DNA from 3 places in the Bradyrhizobium sp. Leaf396 genome. Region 2 is predicted to be linked to each of the others. Evidence: predicted binding sites of a transcription regulator. Region 2 holds the regulator's gene; each other region holds the start of a gene.
The links. The regulator PhoB, encoded in region 2, activates phosphate uptake and scavenging genes when phosphate is short. The targets are predictions, from matches to a motif close to TGTCATNNANCTGTCAT.
Positions count from the first base shown of each region.

Region 1 (6,953 bases), on a different contig from region 2:
ACCTTCGGTCCGGTGCCATTGGCGAGCACGAACATCTCGACAGCGAGCACGCCGACATAGTCGAGCGCGCCTGCAATTTTGCCGGCGATGCTGCGCGCCTCCTCGGCGAGCGCATCCGGGATCGGCGCGGGCGCGCGCGATATCTTCAGGATGTGGTCGCGGTGCTCGTTCTCGGTGACGTCGAAGCACTCGACCTGGCCCGTGGCCGAACGCGCAGCGATCACGGAGATCTCGCGTTCGTACGGCACGAAGGCTTCAAGAATCGCCGATTTGGTGGCGAGGCTCGTCCACACCTTGGCGATGTCGTCGCCCTCGCGGATGATGGCCTGACCCTTGCCGTCATAGCCGAACCGGCGGGTTTTCAGCACCGCAGGAAGGCCGATCCTGGCGATCGCCTCGCGCAGCGAGGAGACGGAGGTAACGTCGGCATAGGCTGCGGTTCCGATCCCGAGGTGCGTGACAAAATCCTTTTCGGCGAGCCGGTCCTGGGTGGTCTCCAGGATCTTGCGGTTGGGCAGCACCGGGCGGCGCGCGTCCAGCACCATCGCGGCCGCGGCCGGCACGTTCTCGAACTCGTAGGTGATGACGTCGACGTCGCTCGCGAACAGCTCCAGCGCCTCGACATCGGCATATTCGGCGCAGGTCGCGTTAAGTACGACGTCGAAGGCCGGCGAGTCCGGATCGGGCGAGAACACCTGGCAGCGCAGGCCGAGCCGCGCCGCAGCCATGGCCAGCATCCGCCCCAATTGTCCGCCGCCAAGGATACCGACGGTGTCACCGGGCTTCAGCTTCACGTGCCTGGTCTCAGTCACGCCTTGTCCTCCGGGCGCTCCGCGACGGCGTCAGTCTGCGCCTTGCGCCAGGCGGCAAGGCGATCGGACAAGGCCGGGTCTGACAACGCCAGCACGGCGGCTGCCAGCAGTGCGGCGTTGATCGCACCGGCTTTGCCGATGGCGAGGGTGCCGACGGGGATTCCTGCGGGCATCTGCACGATCGAGTAGAGCGAATCGAGACCCTTGAGCGTCTTGGATTCGACCGGCACGCCGAAGACCGGCAGTTCGGTTAGCGCCGCGGCCATGCCGGGCAGATGTGCCGCGCCGCCGGCGCCGGCGATGATGACCTTGTAGCCTGCGGCCTTGGCGCCCTTGGCGAAAGCAAACAGCCGGTCGGGGGTGCGATGCGCCGAGACGACGCGGGTGTCGGCGGCGATGCCGAGCGCCTCGAGCGTGTCGGCGGCATGCCGCATCGTGTCCCAGTCCGACTGGCTTCCCATGATGATGGCGATCGGCGCGGTCATGACGTCAATTGTGCCCGGAAAACAGAAAGATAGGCCAGATTAGCGGGTTCCGGCCGGCGGCTCGCAAGGCGGTGGCAAGGAGAAGGGAATCCACTATCCTGTCTTGGTGAATCCCCGCAAGCCTTCATTGAGCAGGATGCCCATGAAGAAACCAAAAAGGGCGAGCGCTGCGAAGGCCAAAGCGGGCCGGAAGACCAGCGCCGGCCGATCCACGCCCGCCGCCGGGCGGCTGACCAAGCGGTCGGTGAAGCCATCGCGGCGCAACGCCCCGGCGGATGATGCAGCCAAGGACAATCTCAGGGCGACAATCCGGGACCTGCGGACCAAGCTCAAGGAAGCACAGCGCCGGGTCGCGGAACTCGAAGCTGCGGCCGATACGGATTTCCTGCTCGAGATTCCCAACCGGCGCGGCTTCGAGCGCGAGCTCGCGCGCGCCATCGCCTATATGAAGCGCTACCGCGCCAGCGGGGCGCTGATCGTCCTCGACGTCGATCGGCTGAAGCCGATCAACGACTCCTTCGGGCATGCCGCCGGCGACGAGGTGCTCAAGGCGATTGTCGCGACCCTGACGCGGCAGATTCGTGCCTCCGACGTGGTTGGCCGGCTCGGCGGCGACGAGTTCGGGCTGCTGCTCTGGAATCTCAGCGAAACTGACGCCAAGGCGAAGGCCGCGGCCTTCGAGCAGGCGATCGACGAATTGTCCTTTGTGTTTCGTGGACAATCGGTGGCCGCGGGCGCCTCCGCCGGCGTCGCGCTGCTCGGCCCGCACGCCGACGCAGGCCGCGCCCTGGAAGAGGCCGATGCCGCGATGTACGTGCGCAAGGCGCGACGCCGGCATGAGCCGCGTATCAGGCTTGTCGGTAGCGAGCTTTAGAGGGTTGCGAGATCTTCGGGCACGTTGCCGAATTTGCGCAGCAGCGTCGCGTCGCCAAATTCGCCGGTCATGGGATCGCCGCTGCGGCTGAACGCGATTGCGCCGATATGGCCGGGGCCGCGCGCCAAAATCTCGGCGCGTCGTAGCGCCGCCGTTGAGGACTGACACTCTTCCGCCGCGCCAGCGACGGGTGATCCGTCGTCATCGATCAAAAAGGGCATTGCAACGTAATAGGTCACATCCGACATGGCGTTGCTCCAGTGTTGAACTCAAGCGGCGCTGCTCTTGCTCCGCATCTTGCTGCGCGAGGTTTCCGGAATGCAGCCGGCGGCAACAGCCGCCTGCAACTCCTCCAGCTCGGTTTCCAGATATTCATTGGCCATGATCAGCGCCTTGATGGTGCTGCGTAGATTGCCGTCGCACATCGCGATCGCCTGATCGCAGGCCTGTTCGTAATGAGTGTTGTCGAGAAGGGGCGTTGCCGACATCGCGTTGTCCTCGTGTCCTGTGTTTAGGCATCTGCTGAGCTGCGGGCCCTGAATGTTCATCTTTTGTTCCGATCGAGTCAAGCGGATTCATTGGTGAGCCGCGGGACGACCCGTCGACGGATCAGGCGATGATGTCGGGCGTGATCTGGTCTTCAATGAACGCGATGCGGTCGCGCAACAACAGTTTGCGCTTCTTCAACCGCTGTAACCGCAACAGGTCGGGGGCGGGCGATTGATGCAATGCATCGATCGCCGCATCGAGATCTCGGTGTTCCTGCTGCAACCGGGTGAGCTCGGCTTCGAGCTCACGCTCATCTTCGTTGGTCATGTCTGCGGTGGCCGAAAACCGATAGGCGTGAGATCCGGGCTGTGGATGCCCTGTGGAAATTATCGTCCTTGCGCAGCGTGATCGCAAGCGATCTGCGGCTTCGTCCGCCGGTCTCCCGCAAGATATTTCTGCAAGGAGCCGCGGAAGTTGCGCAGCCGCATTGATATCACGGATTTTTCCCGCGTGGTTCCCTTTAGTCACGCTTCGTTACATATGAACTTTCAAAAATGACACTGTGACGACGGATACCCATCGACAGGACGAATCGGTGATGTAGACTTGCTTGTCCGGATCGAATCCTGAGGTTCAACCCTACCGAGGAGGTTTCGAATGACAATTCAGGCACATCTCGTTGAATTGGAACGGAAGCACAAACTGCTCGAAAACGAATTGCACGAAGCTCTCGTGCACCTTTCAACGGACGACCTGCAAATTGTTGAGTTGAAGCGCCGGAAGTTGATGGTCAAGGACCAGATCGAGCGTCTGAAGCACAGCGATACGCTCCACTAGCACCCCCATAACAGCGTAGAGTTGATCGCATCCTTCTTGCAGGGATGAGAGCCACGTGCTCATCCCTGCTGCAAGATACAAACTGCGCACGATCCTTGCGCGGGGATGATGTTTTGCTTGGGCGCGTTTTCTCGACAACGATCTGTGATCGACCACGCTCGAAAGCTCTCTAGACGGTTGCGAGTTCGGCGACGTGGTCGGCGATCGCGAGCGACGACGTCAGTCCTGGCGATTCGATGCCGAACAGATTGATCAGGCCTGCGACACCGTGATCGGGCGGGCCCTGCATCAAGAAGTCCTGGCTGGCCACAGCGGGCGGCACGATCTTTGGTCGGATCCCTGAATAGCTCGGCATCAGCGCCCCATCGGGCAGAGTAGGCCAGTACTTGCGGATCGCCGGATAGAAGCGCTCGGCGCGGGACGGATCGACCTCGTAATTGATCGTTTCGATCCATTCGACGTCGGGCCCGAAGCGCGCCTGGCCGGCCATGTCCAGCGTCAGGTGCACCCCTAACCCGCCGGGTTCGGGCACCGGATAGATCAGGCGCGAGAACGGCGCCTTGGCGTTGCAGCTGAAGTAGTTTCCCTTGGCAAGATAGGCCGGCGGGATCCGGTCCATCGGCATGCCGTCGATGTTGCGTGCGACCGTTGTCGCCGAGAGTCCTGCGGCGTTGACGAGAAGGTCGCATTGGAGCGTCATCGGCGCATCGCCGCCGGCCTCGATTTCGATGATGCCGCCGGCAGCCTTGGCGCGGATCAGCGGCGTGTGAAACGCGAAGGCCGCGCCGGCGTCCTCGGCTTCGCCACGCAGCGAGAGCATGTAGGCGTGGCTGTCGATGATGCCGGTCGACGGCGACAGCAGCGCAGCGTCGCAGGCGAGCGCCGGCTCCAGCGCGCGTGCGACCTCGCCCGTGAGCAGTTGCATGTCGAGCACACCGTTGGCTTCGGCATGCGCCTTGATCGATTGGAGCTTCTCGGTTTCCTTTTGGCTGGTCGCGACAATCAGCTTGCCGCAATTTCTGTGCGGGATGCCGCGCTCGGCGCAGTAGCGGTAGAGCGCGTGCTTGCCCGCGACGCACATGCGCGCCATCCAGCTCCCGGCGCGGTAGTAGATGCCGGCATGGATCACCTCACTGTTGCGCGAGGAGGTGATGGTGCCGATGGCCTCGGCTTCCTCGAGCACGATCACCTCGCGCCCGGACTGGGCGAGCTTTCGAGCCACCGCGAGACCGACCACGCCGGCTCCGACGACGACACAGTCCACCCTATCCATGGTTGTGCATGATCTCCGCTGGAGCCGCCGGCGGCATCAGGTCCCGGAACGGCCGCGCGGGGGGATTTTCCGTTAAGAAAGCATTTATCATGTCAGGGCAATTGCCGTATCGCACGTCACATTTTTCTGTTGCGGGTACAGGCGTTTACCCGATCCAAACCCGCGAGGCCAGACAATCCGACGTTGAAATCGCGGGTGGCTGATGGCTGAGAAGAACTGGCAGGTGGGCAGCACGCTTCCGATTGCTGTGCAGGCCCTTACTTGCCTGGCCGGCGCGGTCGCACCTGCACGTGCCTTTGCGCTATCCGACAGCTTTCCCGCTCCGAGCGATTTCGCCAAGCTCGAGCCCAACGTGATCTGGGAAGCGCTGATCGCAGCCATCGTCGTGTGCTCGTTTCTCGCCGCGATCGGGCTGTGGATCCTTTCCTCGCTGCGCCGGAGCAGGCGTCTGCAGCTGCGGCGCAACGCCTTCATCTCCTCCGCCATGAACAATCTCAACCAGGGCGTGGTGATGACGGATGCGCAGCGCCGCATCATTTTCTGCAACGACCGCTATCTCGAGATCTACGGTCTGACGCGGTCCGATATCCGGCCTAACATGAACGGCCACGACCTGCTCGAACTGCGTCGCAGGCGCGGGGTGCTGGATGCCGCCTCCGACGACGAGTTCTACGAGAAGGCAGCCAGCGCCAACGGCTTGATCACCGAACTGCCGGACGGGCGCGCCATCCTGGTGAAGTTCTTCGTGCTGCCGAACGGCGGCTCCGTGGCGACGCATCTCGACGTCAGTGAACAGCGCAAGCTATCCCGGCAGCTCGCCTCTACCACGCAGTTCCTGGAATCGGTGCTGGACCATGTGCCGGCTTGCGTGGCAGCCAAGAACATCGAGGACGGCCGCTACATCTTCGCCAATACCGCCTATGAGCGGTTCTGGGGTTTTTCACGGGACCACGTCGTCGGCAAGAAGGCGCGCGAGCTGTTCGCGCCGGTCTCGGCGGACAGCATCGATGCGGCCGACCGGGCGGCGCTCAACTCGCCGGACGGGCAGTTCCGCAACGAGTTCGAGGTCGAGCGGGGCGGGGAGCGGCGCATGGTCGCCTCCATCCGGATCGCGGTTCGCAACGAAGGCAACAGGCCGGGATTCCTGCTGCTGGTGTTTGAGGACATCACCGACCGCCGATCGCTCTCTCAGGAACTGGAGAGCACCAAGAAGTTCCTCGAACTCGTGGTGGACAACATCCCGGTTGCGCTGATCGTGGAACAGGTCAAGGATGGCCGCTATCTGCTCGCCAACCGCAGCGCGGAGACGATCCTCAACCGCAGGCGCGAGGAAGCAACCGGCCTGACGGCGTCCGACATTTTCAATGCGAAGGAAGCCAAGCTGATCATCGCGCGCGACGAGGCCGCGATCAAGAAGCGCGGGATGATCACCGAGGAGCATCCGATCTCGACCAAGGACGGCCTGCGCCTGTTCCTGACCCGCCGCGCCACCGTGCTCAGCGATGCAGGCGAGCCGCAATATCTGATCAAGACCCACGAGGACGTCACCGACCGCCGGCAGACCGAGTCGCGCATGGCGCACATGGCCTATCACGACGGCCTCACCGATCTGCCGAATCGTGCCGCCTTCCTGCAGGCGCTGATGCAGATGATCGAGGCCTGCGAGGGTACCGGCGAGGAGTTCGCCGTCCTCTGCGTCGACCTCGATGGCCTCAAGGAGGTCAACGACGTCTTCGGCCATGCGCTCGGCGACAAGCTCCTGATCGAGGTCGCCCGGCGGCTCGAGGACTCCGCGCGCGGCGGCCTGGTGGCGCGCCTGTCAGGCGACGAGTTCGGCCTGATCATCGACGGCAAGCAGCCCGAGGCGGGCCTCGCACTGGCGCAGCAGATTGGCGAAGCCGTCGCCAAGGACTTCCAAATCGACGGCCGGCCGGTCCGCGCCGGCATCACCACCGGCATCTCGGTCTTCCCGCACAACGGCACCGATGGCGCCTCGCTGCTCGCCAACGCCGGCGCGGCGCTGTTCCGCGCCAAGCAGAAGTCGCGCGGCACGATCAGTCTCTACCAGCCGGAGATGGACCAGCAGATCCGTGATCGCCGCGTGCTGCACCAGGACCTCTCGATGGCAGTCAAGAACGGCGAGCTCTCGCTCGCCTTCCAGCCGCAGGGGGCCGCGGGCCACA
Region 1 covers NZ_LMQJ01000007.1:104,349-111,301, reverse strand. Annotated here, with positions in the region: gene ASG57_RS09275 (5-(carboxyamino)imidazole ribonucleotide synthase) at 1-812, opposite strand, end outside; gene purE (5-(carboxyamino)imidazole ribonucleotide mutase) at 809-1,297, opposite strand; gene ASG57_RS09265 (GGDEF domain-containing protein) at 1,440-2,171, shown strand; gene ASG57_RS09260 (hypothetical protein) at 2,168-2,419, opposite strand; gene ASG57_RS09255 (hypothetical protein) at 2,441-2,659, opposite strand; gene ASG57_RS09250 (YdcH family protein) at 2,781-2,987, opposite strand; gene ASG57_RS09245 (YdcH family protein) at 3,318-3,497, shown strand; gene ASG57_RS09240 (NAD(P)/FAD-dependent oxidoreductase) at 3,667-4,770, opposite strand; gene ASG57_RS09235 (sensor domain-containing protein) at 4,973-6,953, shown strand, end outside.
Region 1: the regulator PhoB is predicted to act here: its motif matches at 3,215-3,231, upstream of ASG57_RS09245 (YdcH family protein).

Region 2 (6,953 bases):
TGGCCGACGGGCGTTGGCGCCAAAGGCAATGAAGGCGTCGCGGGCAATGTCAGCCAGACCAAGAACTCGATCGGCTATGTCGAGTATGCCTATGCCAAGCAAAACAAGCTGACCTACGGTGCCCTGATCAACAAGTCCGGAAAGACCGTGCAGCCGACCGTTGCGGCCTTCCAGGCTGCAGCCGCCAACGCCGACTGGGCCGGCTCCAAGAACTACTATGTGATCCTGACCGACCAGCCGGGTGAAGCGTCTTGGCCGATTACCGGCGCGACCTTCATCCTGATGCACAAGGATGCGACCGACAAGGCGGCCTCCCAGGAAGCCCTCAAGTTCTTCAAGTGGGCGTTCGAGAAGGGCGACAAGATGGCCGAGGAGCTCGACTACATCCCGATGCCCGACACTGTCGTGAAGCAGATCGAGAAGACGTGGGCTGCCGAGATCAAGAGCTGATTGCAGCGTACTGAACTCGCGCTCCGCCTCGCGGCGGGCGCGAGTGGACGAGCGGCCCGGAATCTTCAGGATTCCGGGTCCCCTTCAAGACAATCCCGGAACGACGCGGGCAAGCTGTCGAAAACGACCGCCTTTGGCGGCATGCAGCTGGCGTGAGCAAAACAGGGGATCGGCGTGGCAGAGATGGCCGTTCAGAGCGATGTAATCGACGATGCCGGACCGTATGATCGCGCCAAGGCCTTGGGCGCGTTCAAGCTCGGCGACGTCACTTTCTATTGGATCACGCGGCTTTCCGCGATCTCGGTGCTGCTGATCCTCGGCGGCATCATCCTTTCGCTGGTCGTCGGCGCCTTTCCCGCGATGAAGGAGTACGGCCTCTCCTTCCTGTGGACGCAGCGCTGGGCACCGTCCGCCGATCCTCCGGTGCTGGGCGCGCTCGGGCCGATCTACGGAACGCTCATCACCTCCTTCATCGCCATGCTGATCGCCATTCCGGTCGGCCTCGGCATTGCGATCTTCCTCACCGAGCTCTGTCCGCAATGGCTGCGCCGCCCGATCGGCATGGCGGTCGAGCTGCTCGCCGGCATTCCCTCGATCATCTACGGCATGTGGGGCTTCTTCGTGCTCGGGCCGTTCCTGGCCAACACCTTCCAGCCCTTCATGATCAAGGTCTTCGACGGCGTCCCTGTGCTGGGCGCGATCTTTGCCGGGCCCCCCTCCTATCTCAGCCTGTTCAACGCCGCGCTGATCCTCGCGATCATGGTGCTGCCCTTCATCACCTCGATCTCGGTCGACGTGTTCAAGACGGTGCCGCCGGTCTTGAAGGAAGCCGCCTATGGCGTCGGCTGCACCACCTGGGAAGTCGTCCGCAGCGTGGTGATCCCCTACACCCGCGTCGGCATCATTGGCGGCGTCATGCTGGCGCTGGGCCGCGCGCTCGGCGAAACCATGGCGGTGACCTTCATCATAGGCAATTCGTTCCGCATCTCATCGTCGATCTTCGCCCCGGGCACCACGATCTCGGCGGCGATCGCGTCGGAGTTCGCCGAGAGCGACGGCCTGCACCAGTCCGGCCTGATCCTTCTCGGTCTGCTCCTGTTCGTGTTGACGTTCTTCGTGCTCGCAGCCGCGCGGCTGATGCTGATGCGCCTGGAAACCAAGGCCGGGAAGTAAAGCCATGAACCCGATCTATGCACGTCGCCGCCGCTGGGACATCGTCATCCGCGGGCTCTGCATCGCTGCTGCCGCGTTTGGCGTCACCTGGCTCGCGCTGATCCTGATCACGCTGTTCTACAACGGCCTGGCCGGGCTCAACTTCCAGGTCTTCACCGCTGACACCCCGCCGCCCGGATCGACCGAGGGCGGCCTGCGCAACGCTATCGTCGGCTCGCTGATCATGACCGCGATCGGCGTCGGCATCGGCGCGCCGCTCGGCCTATTCGCCGGCACCTATCTCGCCGAGTACGGCCGCAACGACAAGCTGACCTCGGTGATCCGCTTCATCAACGACATTTTGTTGTCGGCGCCCTCGATCATCATTGGTCTGTTCATCTACGGCGCGGTGGTGGTGCCGATGCGAGGCTTCTCGGCGATCGCGGGCGCGCTGGCGCTCGCCGTCATCGTGATCCCGGTCGTGGTGCGCACCACGGAAGACATGCTGCTGCTGGTTCCCAACCCGCTGCGTGAGGCCGCCAGCGCACTGGGCCTGCCGCGCTCGCTGGTGATCAAGCGGATCGCCTATCGCGCCGCGCGTTCCGGCCTCATCACCGGCGTGCTGCTCGCCACCGCCCGCGTTGCCGGCGAGACGGCGCCGCTGCTGTTCACCGCGCTCTCGAACCAGTTCTTCAGCCTGGGCCTGGACAAGACCATGGCCAACCTGCCGGTGACCATCAACAATTTCGTGCAGAGCCCCTACGCCTACTGGAAGCAGCTCGCCTGGAGCGGCGCGCTGCTGATCACCCTGACCGTGCTTGCCCTGAACATTGGCGCGCGCATCATCGGCGCCGAGAGGACTGCAAAATGAGTGAAATGTCTGTTTCCGTCAGCGCGCCGACCGTCCATCCCGGCTCGCAGCCCCTGCCCGAGGCGCCCGCCAAGGTTACGGCGCGCAACCTCAACTTCTACTACGGTGAGCACCATGCATTGAAGAACATCAATCTGGCGCTCGGCACCAACCGCGTCACGGCCTTCATCGGCCCGTCCGGCTGCGGCAAGTCGACCCTGCTGCGCATCTTCAACCGGATGTACGATCTCTATCCGGGCCAGCGCGCCACCGGTCAGCTGCTGCTCGACCACACCAACATTCTCGACCCCAAGCTTGATCTCAATCTGCTGCGCGCCCGGGTCGGCATGGTGTTCCAGAAGCCGACCCCGTTCCCGATGACGATCTACGAGAACATCGCGTTCGGCATTCGTCTGTACGAGAAGATCTCGAAGTCCGAGATGGACGACCGCGTCGAGAAGGCGTTGCGTGGCGGCGCGCTGTGGAACGAGGTCAAGGACAAGCTCAATGCTTCCGGCCTGTCGCTTTCCGGCGGCCAGCAGCAGCGCCTCTGCATCGCTCGCACCGTCGCGGTCCGGCCCGAGGTGATCCTGTTCGACGAGCCCTGCTCGGCGCTCGATCCGATCTCGACGGCGAAGGTTGAGGAACTGATCCAGGAATTGTCCGAGAACTACACGATCGCGATCGTCACCCACAACATGCAGCAAGCGGCGCGCGTCTCGGACAAGACCGCGTTCATGTATCTCGGCGAGCTGATCGAGTTCGACGATACCAGCAAGATCTTCACGTCGCCGAGCGACCGGCGCACGCAGGATTACATCACCGGCCGGTTCGGCTGAGGAGACGGAACATGGGTTCTGAACATACCGCAAAGGCCTTCGACAGCGACCTCCAGGAGCTCACGCGCCTGGTTGCCGAAATGGGCGGCATCGCCGAGCGCATGATCGTCGATTCCGTCGACGCGCTGATCCGCCGCGACGTCGCGCTCGGCCAGCGCGTCGTCGCCACCGACACCGAGCTCGATGCGCTGCAGAAGCGCATCGAGGAGCGCGCGGTGCTCACCATCGCGCGCCGCCAGCCGATGGCGGTTGACCTGCGCGAGATCGTCGGCGCCATGCGCGTCGCGACCGATCTCGAGCGCATCGGCGATCTCGCCAAGAACATGGGCAAGCGCGTCGCGGCGCTGGAGACGGATTTCCATCCGCTGAAGCTGTTCCGCGGCCTGGAACACATGACCGACCTGGTGCAGCAGCAGGTCAAGTCGGTGCTGGACGCCTACGCCGCGCACGATCTGCCGGCGGCAATGGCGGTGTGGAAGGGCGACGAGGAGGTCGACGCGATCTGCACCTCGCTGTTCCGCGAGCTCCTCACCTATATGATGGAGGATCCGCGCAACATCTCGTTCTGCATCCATCTGATGTTCTGCGCCAAGAACATCGAGCGGATCGGCGACCACGCCACCAACATCGCCGAGACCGTGTTCTACATGATCGAGGGGCAGGCGATCACCGACAAGCGGCCGAAGGGCGACATGACCAATTTCGCCACCACGATACCGAATACCTGAAGACGTAAGGAGCGACGACACCATGGGCGCACGCATTATGGTGGTTGAGGACGAGGAAGCTCTCACCGAGCTTCTCCGCTACAACCTCGAAGGCGACGGCTATGACGTCGAGACGGTGATGCGCGGCGACGATGCCGATACCCGCCTCAAGGAGCACATTCCCGATCTGATCGTGCTCGACTGGATGCTGCCTGGGCTATCGGGCATCGAGCTGTGCCGGCGGCTGCGCACGCGGCCCGAGACCAAGCAGCTCCCGATCATCATGCTCACCGCGCGCGGCGAGGAGAGCGAGCGGGTGCGGGGGCTTGCGACCGGCGCCGACGACTACATCGTCAAGCCGTTCTCGGTGCCGGAGCTGCTCGCGCGCGTGAAGGGGCTTCTGCGGCGCGCGAGCCCCGAGCGGCTCGCGACGGTGCTCGCCTATGGCGACATCGAGCTCGACCGCGACAAGCGCCGCGTGGCGCGCTCGGGCCGGCCGATCGATCTCGGCCCGACAGAATATCGCCTGCTTGAGTTCTTCCTGGAGCATCCCGGCCGCGTGTTCTCGCGCGAACAGCTGCTCGACAGCGTCTGGGGCCGCGACATCTACATCGACGAGCGCACCGTCGACGTCCATATCGGGCGCCTGCGCAAGCTGCTCAATCTGGGTCGCGAGCAGGACCCGATCCGCACGGTCCGCGGCGCCGGCTACGCGCTGGATGATCGGTTCGCCAAGGCGGAGCAGACGTAAAGCTCTAAACTGGCGAGTGTTGGTTTCGCGAGATGCGGCAATGATCTTGGCCGCCATCCCGGGACGCGCGCAGCGCGAGCCCGGGTCCATAACCACAGAACGTGCTTTGACGAAGACTCGGAGTGACCATCTCGCGCGACAATTGCGCGCTGTGGCTACGGATCCCCGCCCCTCGCGCGCAATCGCGCACCAGGCGGGGATGACACCGAGTTACTGGAGCCGTGATCGCGTCGCGGCTGCCATCAGGTAGATCGACAAACTCAGCGCGTGCCCGGCTTCGCCGGCGCGCGCCGGCGGTCTGCTGCGGGCTGATACGCCACGCGCGAATGCTGGGCGCAGTAGGGCAGGCCGGAAAGCGCCTTGCCGCCGCAGAAGAAGAAATCCGGGCTCGAGGGATCGCCGACCGGCCAGTGACAGGTCGCCTCGTTCAATTCCAGTAGCGACAGCCGTTGGCTCATCGGCACCACGTTGTCGTAGGTAACAGGTTCAGCCTCAACCTCGACCTCGAAGGCCTGCGCCAGCGCGGTGTTGCCGCGCGCGACGGGGCGAGTGACTCGCATCATGTGCTGCGCGGGCCGTGCCTTGCGCGGCCGGGGCGCTGCCGATGAAGGGCTCTTGGCGCGGCCGGACAGGCCGAGCCGGTGCACTTTGCCGATCACGGCATTGCGGGTCACATTGCCGAGCTCCGCCGCGATCTGGCTGGCCGAAAGTCCGGCCTCCCAGAGCTTCTTCAGCTGCTCGACGCGATCATCGGACCAGGTCAAAACCGTCATTGCACCCTTTCCCTCGCTGCGCGCCTGCCGTCCTGGGGCCTTCACAGCGAATGCTTAAGCCTTGAAAAACCCGTGCCGCCAGAATCCCTTAAGGCTCGCCGGGCGCGCTCAAGACGCCCGAACGTTTACGCCGGTACATGAGGACTCTTGGGATCAGAACTGTTGCACGAGATGTCGTATCTGACAGTCCAAACGCTACAATATGGCGTGACTCCCGCGCAAGAGTCCGCCGACTCGCGTCCACATGTTCCGTGGTGAAAATCCCGCAAAATCGGCACCGCAAGACTACGGATTCAGCGTTTCGCGGGGCTTTCGGGCGGCATTGACACACGTCTTGCCAAGCATAAGATAGTCCCACGTGCCGCCCTTAAAAGGCGGCACGTTTCGTTTTCCGGGCCGGTCAATGGTGCGTTGCGCAATGCATGCGTCACACCGTCCGCAACATTCAAGTGACGTCATGACTAACAGCGCCGCGCCGCATTTGCTCCCCGTTTTCGCCAGGGCCGACCTCGGTTTCGAGCGCGGTGAAGGCTGCTGGCTGATCGCGACCAACGGAGATCGCTATCTCGATTTCACCTCGGGCGTGGCGGTGAATGCGCTCGGCCATGTTCATCCGGCGCTGGTCAAGGCGTTGCAGGAGCAGGCGACGAAGCTCTGGCACATGTCGAACCTGTTCCAGAGCCCGGACGGCGAGAAGCTCGCAAGCCGGCTCTGCAACGAGAGCTTTGCGGACTTCGTGTTCTTCTGCAATTCCGGCGCCGAGGCGCTGGAAGGCGTGATCAAGCTGGTGCGCCACCATCACTTCTCCAAGGGGCATCCTGATCGTTATCGCATGATCACCTTCGAGGGCGCCTTCCATGGCCGCACGCTGGCGACGCTCGCCGCCACCGGATCTGCAAAATATCTGGAGGGCTTCGGTCCGCCGATGGAAGGCTTCGACCAGGTGCCGCATGGCGACCTGGAAGCCGTGAAGAAGGCGATCGGCCCACACACCGCGGGCATCCTGATCGAGCCGATCCAGGGCGAGGGTGGCGTTCGTTCGTCGTCTCCCGCCTTCCTCAAGGCGCTGCGCGAGCTCTGCAACGAGCACGGCCTGCTGCTCGCCTTCGACGAAGTGCAGACCGGCATGGGCCGCACCGGCGAGCTCTTCGCCTACAAGCGCACCGGTGTCGTGCCCGACGTAATGTCGCTGGCGAAGGCGCTGGGCGGCGGCTTCCCGATCGGCGCGGTGCTCGCGACCGCGGACGCGGCCGCCGGCATGGGGCCCGGCTCGCACGGTTCGACCTTCGGCGGCAATCCGCTCGCGATCGCCGCGGCCAATGCCGTGCTCGATGTCATGCTCAAGCCCGGCTTCTTCGACCACGTGCAGAAGATGTCGCTGCTGCTCAAGCAGAAGCTCGCCTCCGTGATCGACCGGCACCCCGATGTCGT
Region 2 covers NZ_LMQJ01000034.1:123,430-130,382, reverse strand. Annotated here, with positions in the region: gene pstS (phosphate ABC transporter substrate-binding protein PstS) at 1-450, shown strand, start outside; gene pstC (phosphate ABC transporter permease subunit PstC) at 634-1,623, shown strand; gene pstA (phosphate ABC transporter permease PstA) at 1,628-2,473, shown strand; gene pstB (phosphate ABC transporter ATP-binding protein PstB) at 2,470-3,291, shown strand; gene phoU (phosphate signaling complex protein PhoU) at 3,303-4,019, shown strand; gene phoB (phosphate regulon transcriptional regulator PhoB) at 4,042-4,749, shown strand; gene ASG57_RS25320 (GcrA family cell cycle regulator) at 5,010-5,522, opposite strand; gene ASG57_RS25315 (aspartate aminotransferase family protein) at 5,980-6,953, shown strand, end outside.

Region 3 (6,953 bases), on a different contig from region 2:
GCGACACCGCCGTTGCCGCCAATCGTGCGCCGGTGAAGGCGCCGGTGGTGCAGATGGCGTCCAATCTGCCGAGCCGCTCGACCCGCCAGGCCTATGACTACGTCGTGTCCGAAGGCCGGCCGGAATATTATCAGGAGTTCATCAGGATGTACCCGCACGACCCGCTGTGCGACCACGTCCGCTGGCTGCTCAACAATATCCTGATCTCGCAGGCCTGGCACAAGGCGGTGCTCGCCAATTCGCCGGTCGCCTATAAGAGCTTCTATGACAGCTATGGCAACAGCCCCTATGCACAGATCGCGCTGAAGCTGCAGGCGCAGCCGAAGCAGATCCCCCTGATGCAGGCGACCAAGTTCCTGGCTCCCCAGAGCATTGCCCCGACCTTCAAGATCGGCAATCTGGGCCAGCCCAAATACATGCCGCTGATGCAGCAGGGCAATGGCGGCGCGCAGATGGGTGGCAACCTGCCGCTGGTGCAGAAGCCGGTCGACGGCAGCGTCATCGCCAAGCCCGGCAATGGCGGCCCGATCGTCGGGCTGCCCTCGGGCAACAACCAGCCCAACCAGCACAACGGCGCGCCGACGCAGACCCCAGGCAAGATCGTCACGCTCCCTGCACCGACCAACACGACCAACGGCAAGGTCGGCATTGGTAAGATCTTGACGCTGCCCGCGACCAACAATCCGCACGGCGGCAACAAAACCGGCAATGCCAACGGCACGACGAACGGCTCGCCGGGCAAGATCGCGACCATGCCGGTGCATGGCGGCAAGGGTGGCACGAAGATCGATGTGAGGCCCGTTCGGACGCAGAACCACCCGATCCGCATCAACAATGGCAACACCGGCATCGTGAAGCCCAACAACAATCCGGTGAGCAAGGTGCAGGTGCTGAACAACCGTCCGCAGCTCAACACGATGCCGAGCCGCATGGTCAGCAGCAACAACAACTTCCGCCAGTCGATGAACCAGGCGCCGAGCATGAGTGGCGGCAGCAACCGCCGCGGCGGCTTCATGCGCTGATTGCTGCGATGAAGAAGGTGCGCTCCCTCCCCCGCTTGCGGGGGAGAGTTGGGGAGAGGGTCTTTCCGCAACGGGACAACCCCAAGAGGAAAAGCCCTCTCCCGGCGCTGCGTGCCGACCTCTCCCGCAAGCGGGAGAGGTCGCACCAAGCAAGCGGATAGTTCGAACCAACAAACGAAGGGCAGAGCGGTGACGCTCTGCCCCTTTCTCATATCAGCCCTTACACGCCTTCAGTCCGGGAAGCGCCGACAGGCGCAGGCCCGGATCCTTCACAAGTCCGGGCGACGACTAGGCCACCAGCTCGGCGAACAGATCGGCGTCGACATTGCCGCCGGAGAGCACGATGACGACGTTCTTGCCTGAGACGTCGAGACGTCCGGCGAGCAGCGCGGCAAGGCCGACGGCACCGCCGGGCTCGACGACCAGCTTGAGCTCGCGATAGGCGAACGCAACGGCAGCACCGACTTCCTTGTCCGATGCAGTGACGCCACGCGCGAGCAGCTTGCTGTTGATCGCGAACGTCATCTCACCGGGCATCAGTGCCATCAACGCATCGCAGATGGTGCGGCCCGCCGGGGGATGCGGCTCGCGGTGGCCCGCGGTCAACGAAATACCGTGGTCATCGAAGGATTCAGGTTCGGCCACTACGATCTCGGCTTGCGGATAGCGGGCCTTGACGGCGGTGGCGACGCCCGCGATCAGGCCGCCGCCGGAGGCCGGCGCCACCACGATGTCGGGGCTGAGGCCGAGGGCTGCCATGTCTTCCGCGATCTCGCGGCCGGCTGTACCCTGCCCTGCGATCACGAAGGGATCGTCATAGGGCTTGACCAGCGTCGCACCGCGCTTCTCGGCGATACCGCGTGAGATCGCCTCGCGATCGTCGCGGTCGCGATCGTACAGCACGACCTCGGCGCCGTAGGACTTGGTGCGCTCGCGCTTCGACAGCGGCGCATCCGCCGGCATCACGATGGTGGCCTGCATCTCGAGGATCTTTGCCGCGGCCGCCACGCCCTGGGCGTGATTGCCGGAGGAGAACGCAACGACGCCGCCGGCGCGCTTGTCGTGCGGGATCGAGAACACCTTGTTGAAGGCACCGCGGAACTTGAACGAGCCGGTGCGCTGAAGCATCTCCGGCTTCAGGAACACTTTTGCGCCGACGCGCTCGTTGAGCACGGGAAAGGACAACAGCGGGGTGCGGATGGCATAAGGCGCGATCACGCGCGCTGCGGCGTCGATATCGGCAGGGCCGATGGGGAGGAGCTGTTCGGTCATGGTGGAATGTTATCGCGGCCCATGAAGGCCGGGCAAGACACCTCCGCGCGAGGTTCCTTCCTGATCTAGGCGACGAAACGCGGCCGTTCCGCGTCGCTCCGGCCCGGCAGCACCGCCCCGACGGCCTGAATGCTGTCGATGAAGACCCGCGCAGAGACCTCCCAGGTGTACTTGGCGGCGAACTCGACGCAGTCCTGCCGGGAGATCTCGAGCGCGGCAAAGCATGCATTGCGCAGATCGTGATCGAGCGCGCCGACCGGCGCATCGCCGATCACGTCGCGGGGCCCCTTCACCGGGAAGGCCGCAACCGGCAGGCCGCTGGCGAGCGCCTCCAGCAGCACCAGGCCGAATGTATCGGTCTTGCTTGGGAACACGAACACGTCGGCGGCCGCATAGATATCCGCGAGGTCCTCGCCGTGCTTCTCGCCGAGGAAGATCGCGTCGGGATAGGCTTCTTCCAGCGAGCCGCGCGCCGGGCCGTCGCCAACGACGACCTTGGTTCCGGGCAGGTCGAGGTCGAGGAAGGCCTCGAGGTTCTTCTCCACAGCCACCCGGCCGACCGAGAGAAACACCGGTGCCGGCAGACAGAGATCGACGGCGCGGGGATGGAACAAGCCGGTGTCGACACCGCGCGGCCACAGCACGACATTCTCGAACCCACGCTCGCTGAGTTCGCGCGCCAGTGCCGGCGTTGCCGCCATCACGGCACGGCTGGGCTCGTGGAAGCGGCGCAGCGCACGCCAGATCAGCGAGCCAGGCACGGGCACGCGGGCACGGACATATTCGGGGAAGCGGGTATGGAAGCTGGTCGTGAACGGCAGCTTGCGCTGGCGGCAATAGCGGCGGACCATCAGTCCGATCGGCCCTTCCGTCGCAATGTGAATGCTGTCGGGGCGCGCCTCCTCGATCAGCTTTGCGATCCGGGCCGGGCGTGGCATCGCGAGGCGCACGTCGCGATAGCTCGGCATCGCGAAGGTGCGGAACGATTGCGGCGTCAGGAACGTGAAGTCGACGTCGAGGCCTCTGGCGGCGTCGGCCAGCTTGGTCAGCGTCCGAACGACACCGTTGACTTGAGGGTGCCAGGCGTCGGTCGCGACCAGGATGCGCATCATGTGGTCCTTGTCATGCGGCTCTCGCCGCGACCTGCGGGACGACTGCCGGCCTCTGCAAATGATCCGCCCAGGTGATGATCTCGAAATGGCCGTCGTCATGCTCCACCAGGGCCGTGCAGCTCTCGACCCAGTCGCCGCAATTCATGTAGCGAATGCCGGCCTCGTCGCGGATCACGGCGTAGTGGATGTGGCCGCAGATCACGCCGTCGGCGTCGTAGCGGCGTGCTTCAGCCGCGAGCGCCTGCTCGAACGCGCCGATATAGTTGACGGCGTTCTTGACCTTCTGCTTGGCCCATTGCGACAGCGACCAATAAGGCACGCCGAACAGGCGGCGGAAGAAGTTGACCAGGCGATTCATCTGGATCGCGAAGTCGTAGGCCCTGTCGCCGAGATGAGCGAGCCAGCGCGCGTTCTGCACCACCAGATCGAAGATGTCGCCGTGGATGACGAGATAGCGCTTGCCGTCCACGCCGGTGTGCACCGTGTTCTCGACCACGTCGATGCCGCCGAAATGCGTGCCGTAATAGTTGCGCAGGAACTCGTCGTGATTGCCGGGAATGTAGATGACCTTGGCGCCCTTGCGCGCCTTGCGCAACAGCTTCTGGACCAGGTCGTTGTGCGATTGCGGCCAGTGCCAGCTCGATTTCAGCGCCCAGCCGTCGACGATGTCGCCGACGAGGTAGATCGTGTCGGCATCGTGGTAGCGAAGGAAATCAAGCAGAAGATCGGCTTGAGAACCGCGGGCTCCGAGATGGACGTCGGAGATGAACAACGTGCGAAAGCGCCGCTCCTGGCTTTCGTCACTCACATCGTAACTTCCCATGCGCCAGCCTGTAACAATGTCCCGTGACAGGGGGATGACCGGTGAACCCTCGAGGCCCCTCAGATTCGAATCAAGTTCCGCCTCGCCCTCCCCGCGAATATCAGTCGCATGCGACAATCAGGCGACATGGGGTCGCAGCGGGCGCCCATGGAGGGCACCGGGTGCCGGTGAAACTGCGGCCGCGCACCCCCCGTCCCCATTCGGACGGCCCGCGTCAGTAGAACCTGTGGAAATGGTGGACCGGCCCGTGGCCATGACCGACGCTGAAGCGGTCGGCGGCCTCGATCGCGGCGCTGATCCAGGACTTGGCATTGCGCACGGCACGCTCGAGATCTTCGCCCTTGGCGAGACCTGCCGCGATGGCCGACGACAGTGAGCATCCGGTGCCATGGGTATTGCGGGTGGCGACCCGGGGGGCCGCCAGCGCGATGGTGTTGTTCGCATCGACCAGATAGTCGATGCTCTCGGCGCCCTCGCCGTGCCCGCCCTTGATCAGAACGGCGCGGCAGCCGAGCGCCAGCAGGCGACGGCCCTGGCTTTCGATCTCGGCTTCGCTCGTTGCAACAACCTCGTCGAGCAGCGCCGCGGCTTCCGGCAGGTTCGGCGTGATCACCGAGGCCAAGGGTATCAGTCCCGTGCGCAGGGCATCGACGGCCTCGGCGGCGAGCAGGCGGTCGCCGGAGGTCGCCACCATGACGGGATCGAGCACGACGTGCCGCGGCGCCAAGCGCGACAGCGCGGCGGCGATGGCGTCGATGCTGGCGACCTGGGCCACCATGCCGATCTTCACCGCGCCAATCTCGAGGTCGGCGAACACGGCGTCGATCTGCGCGGTGACGAAGTCGGCGGGAACCGCGTGAATCCCGCTCACGCCGCGCGTGTTCTGTGCCGTCAGCGCGGTAATCACGGAGGCGCCGTAAACGCCGAGCGCGGCAAATGTCTTGAGGTCGGCCTGGATGCCGGCGCCGCCGCTCGAATCCGAGCCGGCGATAGTGAGGGCGACCGGGGTCGTCATGGCCGGATACACATGCTGGAGGACATCGCCATGGCCTGTCCTAGCGCGACCGTGGAACGCCAGCAAGCCACGCCAAGCCGCCCGCCGTCGTGATTCGCGAGGGCGATGCCACCCAGCGGATCAGTCGGGCACAGCGCGGCGCCCGCAATGATGCGGGCTTGAAAATGCATCGCGCCGGGCCCTTGGTATAGTCTCAAACCTTAGCGTGCTTCGCCGATTGCGTGAGACGTCAGGTGGTGGAACCGTCGAGTGACGCCGATTGCGCGCCGCTCCGGCCCGCAAGCCACCTGAAACAGGAACTTGGGGTGGAACGATGTGGGCCTTTTTCGAACGTCTCCTCGACTCGTCCATGCTGTCGCCGCACGGCATCTGCCTGCTGTGGGACCCGGAGTTGATCTGGCTCCACGTCGTTTCCGACGCCTGCATTGCCGCTGCCTATTTCTCGATTCCGTTTGCCCTCGCGATACTGGTCATCAAGCGCCGGGACCTCAAGTTCGGCTGGGTCTACTGGGCGTTCGCGATCTTCATCATGGCTTGCGGCCTCAGCCATGTGCTGTCGATCTACACGCTCTGGGTTCCGGTCTATGGCGTCGAGGGCATGGTCAAGGCGGCCACGGCGGTCGCGTCGGTCTTCACCGCCGCCGCGCTCTGGCCACTGCTGCCGAGGGTCCTGACCATTCCATCACCGTTCGAGCTTCGGCAGGTCAAGGCGGCGCTCGAGGAAGAGGAGATCAAGAGCCGCGACGCCGCGCTCCTGCTTCAGCAAGTCAGCGACGCCCAACGCGCGCTGCGCGCCAGTGTCGCGCGCCTCACCGCGATCGTGGAGACCGCGGTTGACGGTGTCATCCTGTTCGATGCGCATGACCGTATCCTGCTGTTCAATCCGGCCTGCGAGCGCTTGTTCGGCTACCGCGCCGACGAGGTGATGAACCGGAACGTCTCCATGCTGATGCCAGAGGCGGAAGCAACGCCCGACAGCCGCGCGAGACATTTCGCGACCGGCGGCGAGGCCATCGCCCGGCGTAAGGATGGCTCGACCTTTCCGATGGACCTCTCGGTGGGCCAGGCCAGGCAGGACGGCGAACTGATCTTCGTCGGCATCGTCCACGACCTGACCGCGCGCAAGCTGACCGAGCAGCAGCTTCAGCAGGCGCAGAAGATGGAGACGGTCGGCCAGCTCTCCGGCGGTATCGCGCACGACTTCAACAATCTCCTGACCGTGATCATCGGCAATGCCGAGCACCTCGGCGAGCAGCTCAAGGAGCGGCCGGAGCTGCGGCGCTTTGCCGACGACATCTGCCAGTCAGGGGAGCGCGGCGCCGAGCTGACGCAGCGGCTGCTCGCATTCAGCCGCCGCCAGCTGCTCCAGCCTCAATCGATTGACTGCCGGAGCCTGCTCGATTCCATGTTCAAGCTGCTCAAGCGAACGTTGCGCGAAAACATCGAGATCAGGACGACCTCCGGACACGGCACGGTCCTCGCCTTTGCCGACCGCAGCCAGCTCGAATCCGCCGTGCTGAATCTCGCGCTCAACGCGCAGGATGCCATGCCATCAGGGGGACATCTGACGCTGAGCACGGAGTTGGCTGCGATCGACGACGATTACCGTGCCCTCCATCCCGAAGTCGTACCCGGCAGCTACGCTTTGATCTCGGTCGCCGACGACGGCGAAGGCATGACGCCCGATGTCATCGAACGCGCCTTCGAGC
Region 3 covers NZ_LMQJ01000024.1:20,046-26,998, reverse strand. Annotated here, with positions in the region: gene ASG57_RS22270 (caspase family protein) at 1-1,022, shown strand, start outside; gene ASG57_RS22265 (threonine/serine dehydratase family protein) at 1,311-2,294, opposite strand; gene ASG57_RS22260 (glycosyltransferase family 4 protein) at 2,360-3,403, opposite strand; gene ASG57_RS22255 (UDP-2,3-diacylglucosamine diphosphatase) at 3,417-4,229, opposite strand; gene thiD (bifunctional hydroxymethylpyrimidine kinase/phosphomethylpyrimidine kinase) at 4,444-5,244, opposite strand; gene ASG57_RS22245 (PAS domain S-box protein) at 5,558-6,953, shown strand, end outside.
Region 3: the regulator PhoB is predicted to act here: its motif matches at 4,253-4,269, upstream of ASG57_RS22255 (UDP-2,3-diacylglucosamine diphosphatase).